DNA from 2 places in the Streptomyces sp. NBC_01142 genome. Region 2 is predicted to be linked to the other one. Evidence: riboswitches for the same ligand, from Rfam matches in the RefSeq annotation. Region 2 holds a riboswitch; the other holds the start of a gene.
The links. Region 2 has a riboswitch for cobalamin ahead of OG883_RS05035 (ribonucleoside-diphosphate reductase subunit alpha). Riboswitches for the same ligand answer to the same signal wherever they lie in the genome.

Region 1: another riboswitch for cobalamin. It lies ahead of OG883_RS26705 (ABC transporter substrate-binding protein); the one in region 2 lies ahead of OG883_RS05035 (ribonucleoside-diphosphate reductase subunit alpha).

What each region holds. Positions count from the first base shown of each region.
Region 1 is NZ_JAPEOR010000002.1:2,028,581-2,036,288, forward strand. Features, by position in the region: gene OG883_RS26695 (ABC transporter ATP-binding protein) at 1-269, opposite strand, end outside; gene OG883_RS26700 (iron ABC transporter permease) at 266-1,306, opposite strand; gene OG883_RS26705 (ABC transporter substrate-binding protein) at 1,315-2,289, opposite strand; cobalamin riboswitch at 2,329-2,458, opposite strand; gene OG883_RS26710 (M67 family metallopeptidase) at 2,444-2,866, opposite strand; gene OG883_RS26715 (amino acid permease) at 2,949-4,379, opposite strand; gene OG883_RS26720 (DUF2017 domain-containing protein) at 4,781-5,374, opposite strand; gene clpS (ATP-dependent Clp protease adapter ClpS) at 5,374-5,688, opposite strand; gene OG883_RS26730 (nicotinate phosphoribosyltransferase) at 5,769-7,097, shown strand; gene OG883_RS26735 (nicotinamidase) at 7,195-7,708, shown strand, end outside.
Region 2 is NZ_JAPEOR010000001.1:1,053,114-1,060,821, forward strand. Features, by position in the region: gene OG883_RS05030 (ribonucleotide-diphosphate reductase subunit beta) at 1-361, opposite strand, end outside; gene OG883_RS05035 (ribonucleoside-diphosphate reductase subunit alpha) at 361-2,760, opposite strand; cobalamin riboswitch at 2,906-3,039, opposite strand; gene mctP (monocarboxylate uptake permease MctP) at 3,328-4,953, opposite strand; gene OG883_RS05045 (DUF3311 domain-containing protein) at 4,950-5,240, opposite strand; partial or broken gene OG883_RS05050 (YbdD/YjiX family protein) at 5,376-5,567, opposite strand; gene OG883_RS05055 (hypothetical protein) at 5,748-5,894, shown strand; gene OG883_RS05060 (GntR family transcriptional regulator) at 5,928-6,692, opposite strand; gene OG883_RS05065 (extracellular solute-binding protein) at 6,976-7,708, shown strand, end outside.

The sequences.
Region 1 (7,708 bases), on a different contig from region 2:
AGGGCGCGGCCGCGGGTGGGGCGCAAGGTGCCGTACACGCAGCGCAGCAGTGTCGTTTTGCCGCTGCCGTTGGGACCGACCAGGCCCACCGTCTCGCCGGGGGCCGCCGTCAGGTCGGCGGAGTCGACGAGGGTGCGACCGTCGATCCCGTACGACAGGCCTTCGACACTCAGGGCGGCGGTCGGCCCGGCGGCCGCCTCGGCCGAGAGCCCGGCGGAGAGCCCGGCGGAGAGCCCGGCGGTCGTGCGAGCAGTCGTACGGGAGGTCATACGAGGGATCCTTCCGGGCGGCGGCGCATCAGCCACAGGAACAGCGGGCCGCCGGTCAGCGCGGTGAGCACGCCGACCGGGATGTCCTGCGGGGCCGCGACCGTACGGGCGGCGAGGTCGGCCACCACCAGGGCCACCGCCCCGCCGAGCGCGGCCACGGGCAGCAGCGTGCGATGACCGGCCCCGACCGCCATCCGGGCCGCGTGCGGCACCATGAGCCCGACGAAGCCGACGGCCCCGCTCACCGCCACCATCACCGCGGTGAGCAGCGAGGCGAGGACGAAGACGGCGGCGCGGAAGCGTGAGGTGTCCAGGCCGAGGACCGTCGCGCCCTCCTCCCCCACCAGCAGCAGATCCAGCGGCCTGGCGAGCGCGGTGAGCAGGGTGATGCCGACGGCGAGTACGGCGGCGGGCACCAGCAGGCTTTCCCAGCGGGCGCTGCCGAGTCCGCCGAGCGTCCAGAACATCGCCTCCTGGAAGTGCTCAGGGCGGCCGGAGACGACCAGTACGAGGGTGGTGAGCGCGGAGAGGATGTACGAGACGGCGACCCCGGCCAGCACGAGCCGGCCGCCGGTGATCGTGCCGCCGGTGCGGGACAGGGTGTAGACGAGCACCATCGCAAGGAGCGCGCCGACGAACGCCGCGGCCGGCATGGCGACCGTGGTGGTGATCCCGCCGCCGATGCCGAGGACGAGCACCAGCACCGCACCGACCGAGGCCCCCGACGAGATGCCGAGCAGGAAGGGGTCGGCGAGCCGGTTGCGTACGAGCGCCTGGAGGACCGTGCCGACGACGGCGAGCCCGGCGCCGACGACCGCGCCGAGCAGCACGCGCGGCAGCCGTACGTCCAGCACGATCGTGCGGAAGGGGCTCGGGTCCGCGCCGCCGGTGAGGATGGTGAGGACGTCGGCGGGCGGGATGCGTACGGATCCGAGTGCGAGACCGGCGACGACGGCGGCGGCGAGAGCGAGAGCCAGCCCGCCCAGGACAAGGGTGTAGCGGAGCCGCCCGCGTGCGGGCGGGGTCGCGCGGCCCACGGCGGGCGCTACTTCTTCAGCTCGGGGTGGATCTGCTGCGCCAGCTTTGCGATGGCGGCCGGGGCCCGTACCCCCAGCACCGCGTCGGACAGCGGCAGCACCGCGAAGCGCTTGTTCTTGATCGCGGGTACGTCCTTGAGCACCGGGTCGTCCAGCAGCCGCTGCTTCTTCTGCTCGACGGTGGTGGAGCCGTAGTCGTAGATGACGATGGTCTCGGGCTTGCGGGCGACGACCTGCTCCCAGGTGGCGTCGCCGAACGACTTGTCGATGTCGGCGAAGACGTTGCGGCCCCCGGCGCGGTTGATCATCTCGTTGCCGATGCCCTTGCCGCCCGCGGTGAAGGCGGTCTTGTCGCCGCTGTCGTAGACGAAGACGGAGACCGGCTTGACGTCCTTGAGCTCGGTGGCGGTGGCCGCGACGGTCCCACGGGCCGCGGCGATCCACTTCCCGGCGCGGTCGGGAACGCCGAAGGTGCGGCCGGCCTCCGCGACCTCCTGGTAGACGTCGTCCATGGAGGTGCTGCCGTTGGCGCAGTTCTCCAGGTTGAGGCGGGTGTTGATGCCGGCGGCCTTGAGGTCGTCGCGGCTGCGGCCGTCCTTGGCGTCGAAGGCGCTGGCGTAACCGCCGTAGACGAAGTCGGGGTTGGCGGCCAGGAGCTTCTCCTTGGCGGGGTACTCCTTGGCGAGCACGGGGACGCTCTTGTACGCCTTCTCGTAGCGCGGCAGCACACGGTCGTCGAGATAGGCCGTGCCGACCAGGGACTTCGCCAGGCCCAGTTCGAGCATGACCTCGGTGACGTGCTGGTTCATGGTGACGACCCGCTCGGGCGGGGCCTGGTAGGTCGTCTTCACCCCACAGTTGGAGACGGTGTACGGGAAGCCGGGCGCGGCCTTCGCGTCGGGCTTCGCCTCCGTGGTGGTGCCGCCGCAGGCGGCGAGCGGGAAGAGTGTGACGGCTATGAGCGCAGCATGACGCCTGGACATGGCGTGGCCTCCTCCGGGGATTTCCGCGTCCCCTGGGTGGTGGAAGAAAAGGCGGCAGGCCAGTTCCTGGCTTCCGGGCAGCGCCCGGTCACAGTGGCGGGACCGTGCCGGATTCACACCGGCTTCCTGGGTCCTGCCGCCTCAAAGGTCGTGCTCAGTATGCCTCTACGACCTTGACCTCTTCCTCGGTGACTTCGCCGTCCACGATGCGGAACGAGCGGAACTGGAAGGGGCCCGCGTCATCGGTGTCGGCGGTGGAGACCAGGACGTAGTGGGCGCCCGGCTCGTTGGCGTAGCTGATGTCCGTACGGGACGGGTACGCCTCGGTCGCGGTGTGCGAGTGGTAGATGATCACCGGCTCTTCGTCGCGGTCGTCCAGCTCGCGGTAGAGCTTCAGCAGGTCCGTGGAGTCGAACTCGTAGAACGTGGGTGAGCGGGCCGCGTTCAGCATGGGGATGAAGCGTTCGGGCCGGCCGCTGCCCTCGGGGCCCGCGACCATGCCGCAGGCCTCGTCGGGGTGGTCGGCGCGGGAGTGCGCGACGATCTGGTCGAACAGGGCCTGGGTGAGGGTCAGCATGGGGATCAGGATAAACAGAAGGGCCGGCCCGTACCGAGGAGTGGTACGGACCGGCCCGAATGCTGGACGGGACGCTTACGCGTCAGCGCTTGGCGAAAGCCGCGCCCTGCGGGTTGCGCTTCTTCAGGACCAGGTACGACACGGCGAGGAGCAGGCCCCACAGCGGCGCGCAGTACAGCGAGATCCGCGCGTCCTTGTCGATGCCCATCATCACGATGACCATGCCGATGAAGAGCAGTGCGAACCAGCTGGTGTACGGGGCGCCGGGCGCCTTGAAGGTCGACTGCGGCAGCTCACCGCGGTCCGCCTTGGCCCGGTAGCGGATCTGGCTGACCAGGATCATGATCCAGGCCCACATGCCGGAGATGGTCGCGAAGGAGACGACGTAGTTGAACGCCTCGCCCGGAGCCTTGTAGTTGATCCAGACGCCGACCAGCATCAGCGCGGCGGAGAAGGTCGTGCCGATCAGCGGCAGGCCGTTCTTCGTCAGCTTGGTGAAGGCCCTCGGGCCCTGCCCGTTGAGCGCCAGGTCACGCAGCATGCGGCCGGTGGAGTACATACCGGAGTTGCAGGAGGAGAGTGCGGCCGTCAGCACGACGAAGTTGACGATCGCGGCGCCGATGCCGAGGCCCATCTTCTCGAAGGCGGCGACGAACGGCGAGATGCCCGGCTGGAAGTGGGTCCAGGGCACCACCGACAGGATCATGATCAGCGCGCCGACGTAGAAGACGGCGATACGCCACGGAACGGTGTTGATGGCCTTGGGGAGGGTCTTCTCCGGGTCCTTGGACTCGCCGGCGGTGACGCCGACCAGCTCGACCGCGAGGAAGGCGAACATCACGAGCTGCAGGGTCATCAGCGTGCCGCCGATGCCCTTGGGGAAGAAGCCGCCGTCGGCCCACAGGTGGGTGACGGACGCGGTGTCACCGGCGTCGGAGAAGCCGATCGTGAGCACACCGGCGCAGATCAGGATCATGCCGATGATGGCCGTCACCTTGACCATCGAGAACCAGAACTCCAGCTCACCGAAGAGCTTCACGGAGATGAGGTTCGCGCCGTACAGGATGATGGTGAAGACCAGCGCGGAGAGCCATTGCGGAATGTCCCACCAGTACGTCATGTACGTGGCGGCCGCGGTGACTTCGGTGATGCCGGTGACGACCCAGAAGAGCCAGTACGTCCAGCCGGTGACGAAGCCCGCGAAGGGACCGACGAACTCACGCGCGTACTCGGCGAAGGATCCCGAGACGGGGCGGTACATGAGCAGCTCGCCCAGGGCCCGCATGATGAAGAAGATGACCAGGCCCGCAATGGCGTAGGCCAGGATGAGGCTGGGGCCGGCCTTGGAGATGCCCTTGCCCGCGCCGAGGAAGAGGCCGGTGCCGATGGCGCCGCCGATCGCGATCATCTGGATCTGACGAGCACCCAGTCCGCGCTGGTAACCCTCGTCCGCGCCTGCCGCGGACCCCGCGGCCTCATTGCCGTCGTGCTTGTCGACCTGCAGTGAGGTCATGGTGATGCGCCCTTTCTCCATGCCGATCCGCGTCCGCTGCATCTGCCGCGCGACTGCGGACCAGGTCCTGATCCCCCCGGATGTGAATGGAGTGCTACCGGCGGTCTGCCGGCCCAAGCGCCCCCAGGAACATGGGTGGCGTCCCCGGCGGTCGTGAAGATTTATCACGGCCGTCACATGATCCACGGGGGGCGATGTGGCGTACGCCACAGAAAGAAGCGGACAAAGGGCTCTCGGCATCGCAAACCATGCCGTTGTGGTGACGGGATCGTTATCCGGATTTGAGTGTCCGTTGAGCGAACACTTCAGGACACCGGGACGTCGGTCTCAGGACATCTCCGGGAGGCCTCTCGGGAGACGTCCCGGGACGTCTCTGACGACTCCGACATCTCTGACGTCTCTCAGGACATCAGGGTCTCGACGAGCGTCTCCTGGAGCGCACCGAGCCAGAGGTAGGCCATCACCATCGGTTTGCGCGGGTCCGAGTCCGGCAGCCGGTAGAGATCGCCGCTCTCGTCCTCGTCGCTGACCTCGAGGCGGGTACCGATGGTCAGCCGCAGGTCGTTGAGCGCACCGAGCCAGTGCAGGCAGTCGTCGGCGGTCAGCTTGAGGACGGCACCGCCCTCGCCCGCGGCGGTCGTCGAGTCCAGGGTGCGGACGACCGCGAGCGCGTCATCCCGCTTGCGGGAGCGCAGGTCGGTTTCGGTGAAGCGCCTGAACTCCGCGGAGGCGGCGCGCAGTTCGTCGTCCTCCGCATCGGCGTCCGGGCCGCCGTACGCCTCCGGGAACAGCCGGGCCAGCGCCGGATCGGACGGCGGCTCGCTGGGGCCCTCGGTGAACAGCGCGGCGAGCGGGTCCTCGCCCTCGACCCGCTCGTCGCCGGGCCCGATCAGCTCGAGCAGCTGGACGGCGAGCGAGCGCAGGATGGAGATCTCGACGTCGTCGAGCGCGACGGCAGCGCCGCCGCCGGGGATCTGCTCGAAGTGCCCGGACATCAGTTGCGGTCCTGGGAGAGCGTCGCCCACAGTCCGTATCCGTGCATCGCCTGCACGTCACGCTCCATCTCCTCGCGGCTGCCGCTGGAGACGACGGCGCGCCCCTTGTGATGAACGTCGAGCATCAGCTTGTGCGCCTTGTCCTTGGAGTAGCCGAAGTAGGCCTGGAAGACATAGGTGACGTAGCTCATCAGATTGACCGGGTCGTTGTGGACGAGCGTCACCCAGGGCACATCCGGCTCGGGTACGGCAAAGGTCTCCTCGGCCGACTCGGGGCGTTCGATCTCTACGGGAGCAACACTCACCTGGTCCATGCTGCCACCCGGGAGGGCGCATCGCACAAACGACCCTCACATCTCGTCAGTCTGACGAGATGTGGAGTAGCATCCTCGCCATGAACACTGCGGACCTGGGCCTGCCGGTGGATGTTCCCTCGACAGCGCTCTTCACGGACCAGTACGAGCTCACGATGCTGCGGGCCGCCCTGCAGTCGGGCACCGCGGACCGGCGCTCCGTCTTCGAGGTCTTCACGCGCAGGCTGCCCGAGGGACGTCGTTACGGCGTCGTGGCGGGCACCGGCCGGGTGCTCGACGCCGTCGAGAACTTCCGCTTCGACGCCGGCGTACTGGCCTTTCTGCGCGAGCAGCAGATCGTCGACGAGCCGACGCTGCAGTGGCTCGCGTCGTACCGCTTCAACGGCGACATCTGGGGCTACCCCGAGGGCGAGGTGTACTTCCCGGGCTCGCCGATCCTGCGCGTCGAGGGTTCCTTCGCCGAGTGTGTGCTGCTCGAGACCGTGATCCTGTCGATCCTCAACCACGACTCGGCCATCGCCGCGGCGGCCTCGCGGATGTCGGCCGCGGCGGGCGGGCGCAGGCTGATCGAGATGGGCGCCCGGCGCACACACGAACTCGCCGCGGTCGCCTCCTCGCGCGCCGCGTACGTCGGCGGCTTCCACTCCACCTCGGACCTGGCCGCCGGATTCCGCTACGCCATCCCGACGGTGGGCACCAGCGCGCACGCCTTCACCCTGCTCCACGACAGCGAGCGCGACGCCTTCCAGGCGCAGGTGAACTCACTCGGACGAGGGACAACGCTGCTCGTCGACACCTATGACGTGGCCGAGGCCGTCCGCACCGCCGTGGAGATCACGGGGACCGAGCTCGGAGCCGTACGCATCGACTCCGGGGACCTGCTGCTGGTCGCGCACCGGGTGCGGCAGCAGCTGGACGAACTCGGCGCGGTGAACACCAAGATCGTGGTGACCTCGGACCTGGACGAGTACGCGATCGCCTCGCTCGCCGCGGCGCCGGTGGACGCGTACGGCGTGGGGACACAGCTGGTCACCGGCAGCGGGCACCCCACCTGCTCGATGGTCTACAAGCTGGTCGCCCGCGCACGGTCGACAGACCCGAAGGCGCCGCTTCAGCCGGTGGCGAAGAAGTCGCTGGGCGCGAAGACCTCGGTGGGGGGCCGCAAGTGGGCGGCGCGGCGCCCGGACGCGTACGGGGTCGCCGAGGCCGAGGTGATCGGTGTCGACACCGTCCCGTCCGGGCTTGTGGACCAGCAGCTGCTGGTGGAGCTGGTCAAGGGCGGCGAGGTCGTCGCCCGGGAGTCGCTGGACGCGGCGCGCGAGCGCCACATCGCGGCGCTCGCCGGGCTGCCCATGTCGGCGATCCAGCTCTCCAAGGGCGAGCCGGTCATCCCCACGGAGTATGTATGAACGCGCCCGAAGCCCTCTCCCGCACGGCCGCCCCAGTCTCTACGCTCATACAATCGCTCGCCGCCCGCCGGTCTCTCCCCACCTAAGGACACCCGCCATGCACCGCGCCTTGATCGTCGTGGACGTTCAGAACGACTTCTGCGAAGGCGGCAGCCTCGCGGTGTCGGGGGGTGCCGATGTCGCTGCCGCCATCACGGACCTGATCGGACAGGCCCAGCCCGGCTACAGCCATGTGGTGGCCACCCGCGACCACCACGTCGAGCCGGGCGACCACTTCTCCGACAACCCGGACTACGTCCGCTCCTGGCCGCCCCACTGCGTCGCCGGTACGGAGGGAGTGGGCTTCCACCCGAACTTCGCGCCGGCGGTCGCGTCCGGCGCGGTCGACGCGGTCTTCGACAAGGGGGCGTACACGGGCGCGTACAGCAGCTTCGAGGGCTCGGACGAGAACGGCTCCACGCTGGCGCAGTGGCTGCGGGAGCGGAAGGTCACCGAGGTCGACGTGGTCGGCATCGCGACGGACCACTGCGTGCGGGCGACGGCGCTGGACGCGGCGCGGGAGGGCTTCACGACGCATGTCCTGCTGGACCTGACGGCGGGGGTGTCGGTGG
Region 2 (7,708 bases):
CGGGGAGGTAGGTGTCCAGCAGCGTCAAGTAGAACTGGACGTGCACGGCCTCCTCGAACAGCTGGCGCGAGAGATACAGCCGCGCCTCGGGGGAGTTGATGTGCTTGTAGAGGGTGAGCACCAGGTTGTTGGAGACGATCGAGTCGCCCGTCGCGAAGAACGCTACCAGTCGCCCGATCATGTGCTGCTCACCGGGGCTGAGCTTGGAGAGGTCGGTCACGTCGGAGTGGAGGTCGACCTCCTCCACCGTCCAGGTGTTCTTGATCGCGTCGCGGTAGCGCTCGTAGAAGTCCGGGTAGCGCATCGGACGCAGGGTCAGTTCGAAGCCCGGGTCGAGAAGGTTCTTTTCGGTGGAGCTCATTACTGGCAGGCCTCGCAGGACTCAGGGTTCTCAAGGGAGCAGGCGATCGCGTCGGCGTCGGGCGCGGAGGCCTGCTGCAGGGGGATGGGGGCGGGCGCTGCGGCGGCCGCAGCACCGCCGCCGGCCGCACGCGCGATGCGCGTCGCCGGACGCGAGCGCAGGTAGTACGTCGTCTTCAGACCCTGCTTCCAGGCGTACGCGTACATCGAGCTGAGCTTCCCGATGGTCGGCGTCTCCAGGAAGAGGTTCAGGGACTGGCTCTGGTCCAGGTACGGCGTACGGGCCGCGGCCATGTCGATCAGGCCGCGCTGCGGGATCTCCCAGGCCGTGCGGTACAGCGCGCGGACGTCCTCCGGGATCCAGCTGAAGCCCTGTACCGAGCCGCTCGCCTCGCGCAGCGCCTCACGCGACTGTGCGTCCCACACGCCCAGCTTCTTCAGATCCTCCACCAAGTAGGCGTTGACCTGGAGGAATTCACCGCTCAGCGTCTCGCGCTTGAAGAGGTTGGAGACCTGCGGCTCGATGCACTCGTAGACACCGGCGATCGACGCGATGGTCGCGGTCGGCGCGATGGCGAGCAGCAGCGAGTTGCGCATGCCGGTCTTCGCGATACGGGCGCGCAGCGCGTCCCACCGCTCAGGCCAGTTCCGCTCGACGTCGTAGTGGTCGGGGTGCAGTACGCCGCGCGCCGAGCGGGTCTCGGACCACGCGGGCAGCGGGCCGTTGCGCTCCGCGAGGTCGCAGGACGCCTCGTAGGCCGCGAGCATGATCCGCTCGGCGATCTTCGTGGAGAGCGCCTTCGCCTCGGGCGAGTCGAAGGGGAGACGGAGCTTGAAGAAGACGTCCTGGAGGCCCATCGCGCCCAGGCCCACCGGCCGCCAGCGGGCGTTGGAGCGCCCGGCCTGCTCGGTCGGGTAGAAGTTGATGTCGACGACCCGGTCCAGGAAGGTGACGGCGGTGTGGACGGTTTCGTCCAGCCGCGCCCAGTCCAGATCCCCGCCGTCGGGCCCCTCCACCACGAACGAACCCAGGTTGACCGAACCGAGGTTGCAGACGGCCGTCTCGCCGTCGTCCGTCACCTCCAGGATCTCGGTGCACAGGTTCGAGGAGTGGACGACCTTGCCGGGCTCGGCCGTCTGGTTGGCCGTGCGGTTGGAGGCGTCCTTGAAGGTCATCCAGCCGTTGCCGGTCTGGGCGAGCGTGCGCATCATCCGGCCGTACAGCTCGCGGGCCGGGATGGTCTTGCGCGCCAGCCCTTCGGCCTCCGCCTTGCGGTACGCGGCGTCGAACTCGTCGCCCCACAGGTCGACCAGGGCCGGCACCTCGGCGGGGGAGAACAGCGACCAGTCGGCGTCGGCCTCGACACGGCGCATGAACTCGTCCGGGATCCAGTGCGCGAGGTTCAGGTTGTGCGTACGCCGCGCGTCCTCACCGGTGTTGTCACGCAGCTCGAGGAACTCCTCGATGTCCGCGTGCCAGGTCTCCAGGTAGATCGCGGCGGCGCCCTTGCGCCGGCCGCCCTGGTTCACGGCGGCGACCGAGGCGTCAAGGGTCTTCAGGAACGGCACGATGCCGTTGGAGTGGCCGTTGGTGCCGCGGATCAGCGAACCGCGGGCACGGATACGGGAGTACGAGAGCCCGATGCCGCCGGCGTGCTTGGACAGGCGCGCGACCTGGTGGTAGCGGTCGTAGATCGAGTCGAGCTCGTCCAGCGGAGAGTCCAGCAGATAGCAGGACGACATCTGCGGGTGGCGGGTGCCGGAGTTGAAGAGCGTGGGGGAGGAGGGGAGGTAGTCGAGCCGGCTCATCAGCCCGTACAGCGAGGCGACTTCGTCCAGGGCGCGTACCGAGGTGTCCTCGGCCAGTCCGCAGGCGACGCGCAGCATGAAGTGCTGCGGCGTCTCGATCACCTGGCGGGTGAGGGGGTGCCGCAGGAGGTAGCGGCTGTAGAGCGTCCGCAGCCCGAAGTACCCGAAGCGGTCGTCGGCGGCCTGGTCGATCAGAGCGTCCAGGTGTGCGGAGTGGAGCTCCACGAACTCGGCCGTGCGGTCGGCGATCAGGCCTTCGCGATGGCCGACCGCGACGGAGGCGGAGAAGGCCACCGCGCCCTGCCCGGCTGCCTCGTCCGCGATGTGACGGGTCAGCAGGCGGGCTGCGAGCCGCGAGTAGGCAGGGTCCTCGGAGATCAGGCCCGCGGCCGCGTCGGTGGCGAGGCCTCGCAACTCGGCAGCGTCCGATGCGGCGTTGCGGCCGCGCAGTGCGGCGGCGGCGACACGGCCCGGGTCGGTGTCGGGCAGATCCGCGGTGAGGTCGGTCAGGGTCCGCAGAAGCGCGGTCCCGGGGCCGTCCGCCACCTGGTCGGAAATGCCTGAAGCCGGATCGGCTGGCGCGATGGTCACGTGGTGCTCTCCCTCGCTCGGCTCTGGGCCGGCGGGGGGAGGGGGAAGGCCGTACGGGCGTGTACGTGCCCGCAGAAGGGCAGCACACCGCACGGCATCCACCGGCCCAACCGCGAGGCCCGGACGTCTCGGCATCCGGTTCGGTCGAGCCGGATGCACCGTCGGCAGGTCTTCGGACTGACCAGGTACGACAAAGCGCACCACTTCACACCGTTGCGGGACAGTTCCGGATTCGCACCGGATTCCCCTGCGGCGACAGCGAGCATGAGCATACATGTGGGGGCCGCTTGATGACGCACCCCCCACATGTTGTGTCGTGGCCCGCGTATGGAGGAGGGCGCGACTCGGAGAGGTGCGTGTGGGCCGGTGGGCTTCCCCTGCCTGCCTCTTCCCGAAACCGGGCAAGCTCCGGACCCCGTACGGCCTTCGGGAGTGTCCCCGATCGCCGGACGGGCTGACGCTTCAGCCCCTCGGGTCGGCCAACGCGCAAGGCCTCGCGTCGGCCAACGCGCAAGGGCCGCCGCGCCCCTGTCGGGAAGCGCGACGGCCCTTGCGTCGAGGCCGCGGTCAGTGACCCGCGCCCGCCGTTGCCTTGGGGAGCTCGGTCCGGACGCCGGGGTCGCCCGCGTCCGCCGTGTAGTCCGACGGGTCCGTCTCGTCGACGCCCTCCGGAGCCTTGGCCGCCCGCAGGACAAACGTCATGACCACCGTCACCAGCATGTTCAGCACGAACGCCGTCAGGCCGATGTAGCCGATCTCGCCGATACCCGGAATCTCCGCGGACGAGCCGCCGAAGTGCTTCTGGGTGGGGCTCGCCACGCCGTACGCCGCCGCCGTGCCGTAGATCATGCCGACCGCCCAGCCCGCCAGCAGCGCCCAGCGGTGGAACCAGCGGGTGAACAGGCCGCCCACCAGCGCCGGCAGCGTCTGGAGGATCCAGATGCCGCCGAGCAGCTGGAAGTTGATCGCCACCGTCTTGTCCATGGTCAGGACGAAGGCCAGCGCTCCCACCTTCACCAGCAGCGAGACCAGCTTGGAGACCTTGGTCTCCTGCGCCGGTGTCGCATCGGGCTTGATGAAGTCCTTGTAGATGTTCCGGGTGAACAGATTCGCGGCCGCGATCGACATGATCGCCGCCGGCACCAGCGCGCCGATCCCGATCGCCGCGAAGGCGACACCCGCGAACCAGTCCGGGAACATGGTCTCGAAGAGCTGAGGGATCGCCAGCTGACCGTTCTGCACCTTGATGCCGGCCGCGATCGCCATGAAGCCGAGCAGTGCCAGCAGACCCAGCATCAGCGAGTACAGCGGCAGGATCGTGGTGTTGCGGCGGATCACGTCACGGCTGCGCGAAGAGAGCGTCGCCGTGATCGAGTGCGGATACATGAAGAGCGCGAGCGCCGAGCCCAGCGCCAGGGTCGCGTAACCCCACTGGCCCATCTCCCCGGGTACGAGCGCGCCCCGCGGTTTGTCCGTCGCCGGGTTGATCTGCGCGTAGGCGTCACCGGCCTTGGCGAAGATCTCGTCGAAGCCGCCCAGCTTGATGGGGATGTAGATGATCGCCACCGCGATGACGATGTAGATCAGCGTGTCCTTGACGAACGCGATCAGCGCCGGTGCCCGCAGACCGGAGGAGTAGGTGTACGCCGCCAGCACGCCGAAGGCGATCAGCAGCGGCAGGTCCTTGATGAACCAGTTGGTGTCCTCGCCGCCGCCGACGCCCATCACATCGAGCACCGCCTGGATGCCGACCAGCTGAAGCGCGATGTACGGCATGGTCGCAAGGATGCCGGTGACGGCAACCGCCAGCGAAAGCCCCTTCGAGCCGAAGCGCCCGCGCACGAAGTCGGAGGTGGTGACGTACCCGTGCTTGTGCGAGACCGACCACAGACGCGGCAGGAAGGTGAAGATCAGCGGGTAGACGAGAATGGTGTACGGGACGGCGAAGAAGCCCGCCGCGCCCGCCGCGTAGATCGCCGCGGGGACGGCGACGAAGGTGTACGCCGTGTACAGGTCGCCGCCGAGCAGGAACCAGGTGACCCAGGTGCCGAACGACCTGCCGCCCAGGCCCCATTCGTCGAGGCTCTCGCTCTCGGCCCTGCGCCAGCGCGCGGCCAGGAAGCCCATGACCGTGACGGCCAGGAAGAAGAAGATGAAGACGGCGAGTGCTACGCCGTTCACGCCGTCCTTCACTGCGACGCACCCCCCTTGCGGGCGCGCTGGTCACGCTGCCACAGCTTGTACGCGATCATCGTCAAAAGGGTCGAGATGAGGACCCAGAGCATTTGGTACCAGTAGAAGAACGGAATGCCGATAAACATCGGCTCGACCTTCGCGTACGAGCCGACCCAGAGCATCGCCACGAACGGCGCGAAGAGACAGAGGGCGACGACCACACGCACCGGCGTGATCAGTGGTTGTTTCACTTCCGGCGCTTCAGGCTCTTCCGGCGCTTGTGGCGCCTCAGGCACTGCTGACATACGGCGGCTCCGTCTCCTCGCCCATCATCTGTGTAATGCGCAGGAAATCTAGGCGAGGGTGCGCGCAGCGTCACCCCCCGTCCGTATATCGGTACGGCAACGACTTCTGGTCGCGTCGCGTGCGGTGACACTTCGGCAGCAGCGGAACCCCGCACACGGGTCCGACTCCTGTCGGTCCGTCCGCATCCGCTCGAATTCCCGTCGGGACGGCGCGGACGCGGCCGGAACGTGGGACCTCTCATGCGCGACATACCGCTCGTACGCCGAATCATCCAGCAATTCCCGTACGTACCGCCGGACCGCACCAATGGCGCCGTCGCAGTCCAACTTCGACTCCGCGTAAGGGGCTTCTTCGAGTTACGCGGTCTCCGGGAGATTCCCTGGCTCGTTCGGGTGCGGCAATCAAGGAGTAAGGCTTCCTCAACAGCCCTTTCGCGGAGTCGAGTTCGGGCCTATGGGTGGTTCATTCTCCTTGACACTTCTGGTTGGTCTACGCCAATATCGGAATTGGCCTGCACCAAGTGCGGCCGCCGGTCGGACCGGCCGTTCGGCCGTGCCGTCGCCGGGCGGGCCGCGCTCGGCGACGTACATCCGGTCACGCATGGTGCGACCCGGGTCTCGCGCACTGCCGCGGCCGAGGTGCTGGTCGGCTGAGAGCAGCGCGCCCGGGGCCGCACCATCGGACTCCTAGTCCACCGGCCTCTTCAGATTGGCCACGAACTTGTACCGGTCGCCCCGGTACACCGAGCGCACCCACTCCACCGGCTCGCCGTTGGTGTCGCGTGAATGCCGCGAGAGCATCAGCATCGGCAGGCCCACGTCCGTACCGAGCAGCCCTGCCTCGCGCGGGGTGGCCAGCGAGGTCTCGATCGTCTCCTCGGCCTCGGCCAGATGGACGTCGTACACCTCCGCCAGTGCTGTGTAGAGCGAGGTGTACTTGACCAGGCTGCGGCGCAGCGCCGGGAAGCGCTTCGCCGACAGGTGCGTCGTCTCGATCGCCATCGGCTCGCCGCTGGCCAGCCGCAGCCGCTCGATGCGCAGCACCCGCCCGCCGGTCGAGATGTCCAGCAGCCCTGCCAGGGTGTCGTCGGCCGTGACGTACCCGATGTCCAGCAGTTGCGAGGTGGGCTCCAGGCCCTGGGCCCGCATGTCCTCGGTGTACGAGGTGAGCTGCAGGGCCTGGGAGACCTTGGGCTTGGCCACGAAGGTGCCCTTGCCCTGGATGCGCTCCAGCCGGCCCTCGACCACCAGCTCCTGGAGGGCCTGCCGCACCGTCGTGCGCGAGGTGTCGAACTCCGCGGCGAGTGTGCGCTCCGGCGGCACCGGGGTGCCGGGCGGGAGCGTTTCCGTCATATCGAGCAAATGGCGCTTCAGCCGGTAGTACTTGGGCACGCGTGCCGTACGGGTCTGTGCCCCGCTCTCGGCTTCGGTGCCGCCCCCGTCCGTGGTCATGGCCCGCCTCTCCGACTCCTGCGCTGCTGCCGTCACCGGCTCCTCCGTCTGTCGCGGCTCACATGGTGGCACGGTCCGGTCACGGGTCGTCGCCCTCCCTCAGGTGTCGGTCCGATAACGGACGCGACAGCCCTTCTTATACACCCTTGACACCCCTAAAGGTCTAGGCCAAGCTCCCGGTACTGGTCTAAACCATTAAAGACCAGGTCCCAGCCCCACGGGCAGTACTCGGCGTAGGTCTTCGCGGAGGGCAGGGGTTGCAGGCATCCCTGAGGAGGGTGGCGTGAAGCGCAAGCTCATCGCGGCAATAGGCGTCGCGGGCATGATGGTCGGCCTGGCGGCCTGTGGTGATTCGGACAAGGGCGGGGACAAGGCCGGTGGCGAAGCCAAGGAGCTGACCGTCTGGCTGACGGTCGACGCCCAGAACAACTGGCCCGACCTGGTGAAGGCGGCCGACGACGCGGTCGTCAAGCAGCACCCGGGCATCAAGATCAAGCACGAGTACTACGGATGGCCGGACAAGAACGCCAAGTTCGACGCCGTACTCGCCACGGACAAGGCTCCGGACGTGGTCGAGATGGGCAACACCGAGATGCTCGGCTACATGGTGAAGGGTGCCTTCGCCGAGGTCGACCCGAAGAAGTTCGAGCAGTCGGACGCGTGGCTGGACGGCCTCAAGGAGTCCGTCTCCTACGAGGGCAAGACCTACGGTGTCCCGTACTACGCCGGTGGCCGTGTCGGCACCTGGCGCAAGGACCTCGCCGCCGAAGTCGGCGTGAAGGCCACTCCGAAGACCTACCAGGAGCTCACCTCCGCCCTGGACAAGATCCAGGAGGAGAAGGGCGACAAGTTCAGCGCCTGGTACCAGCCTTCGCCCGACTGGTACGCCGCGATGTCCTTCGTCTACGACGCCGGTGGCTCCATCGCCAAGAAGGACGGCGACACGTGGAAGGCCAACCTCTCCTCGGCCGAGTCCCTCAAGGGTCTCAATGAGTACAAGTCGATCATCGACAAGT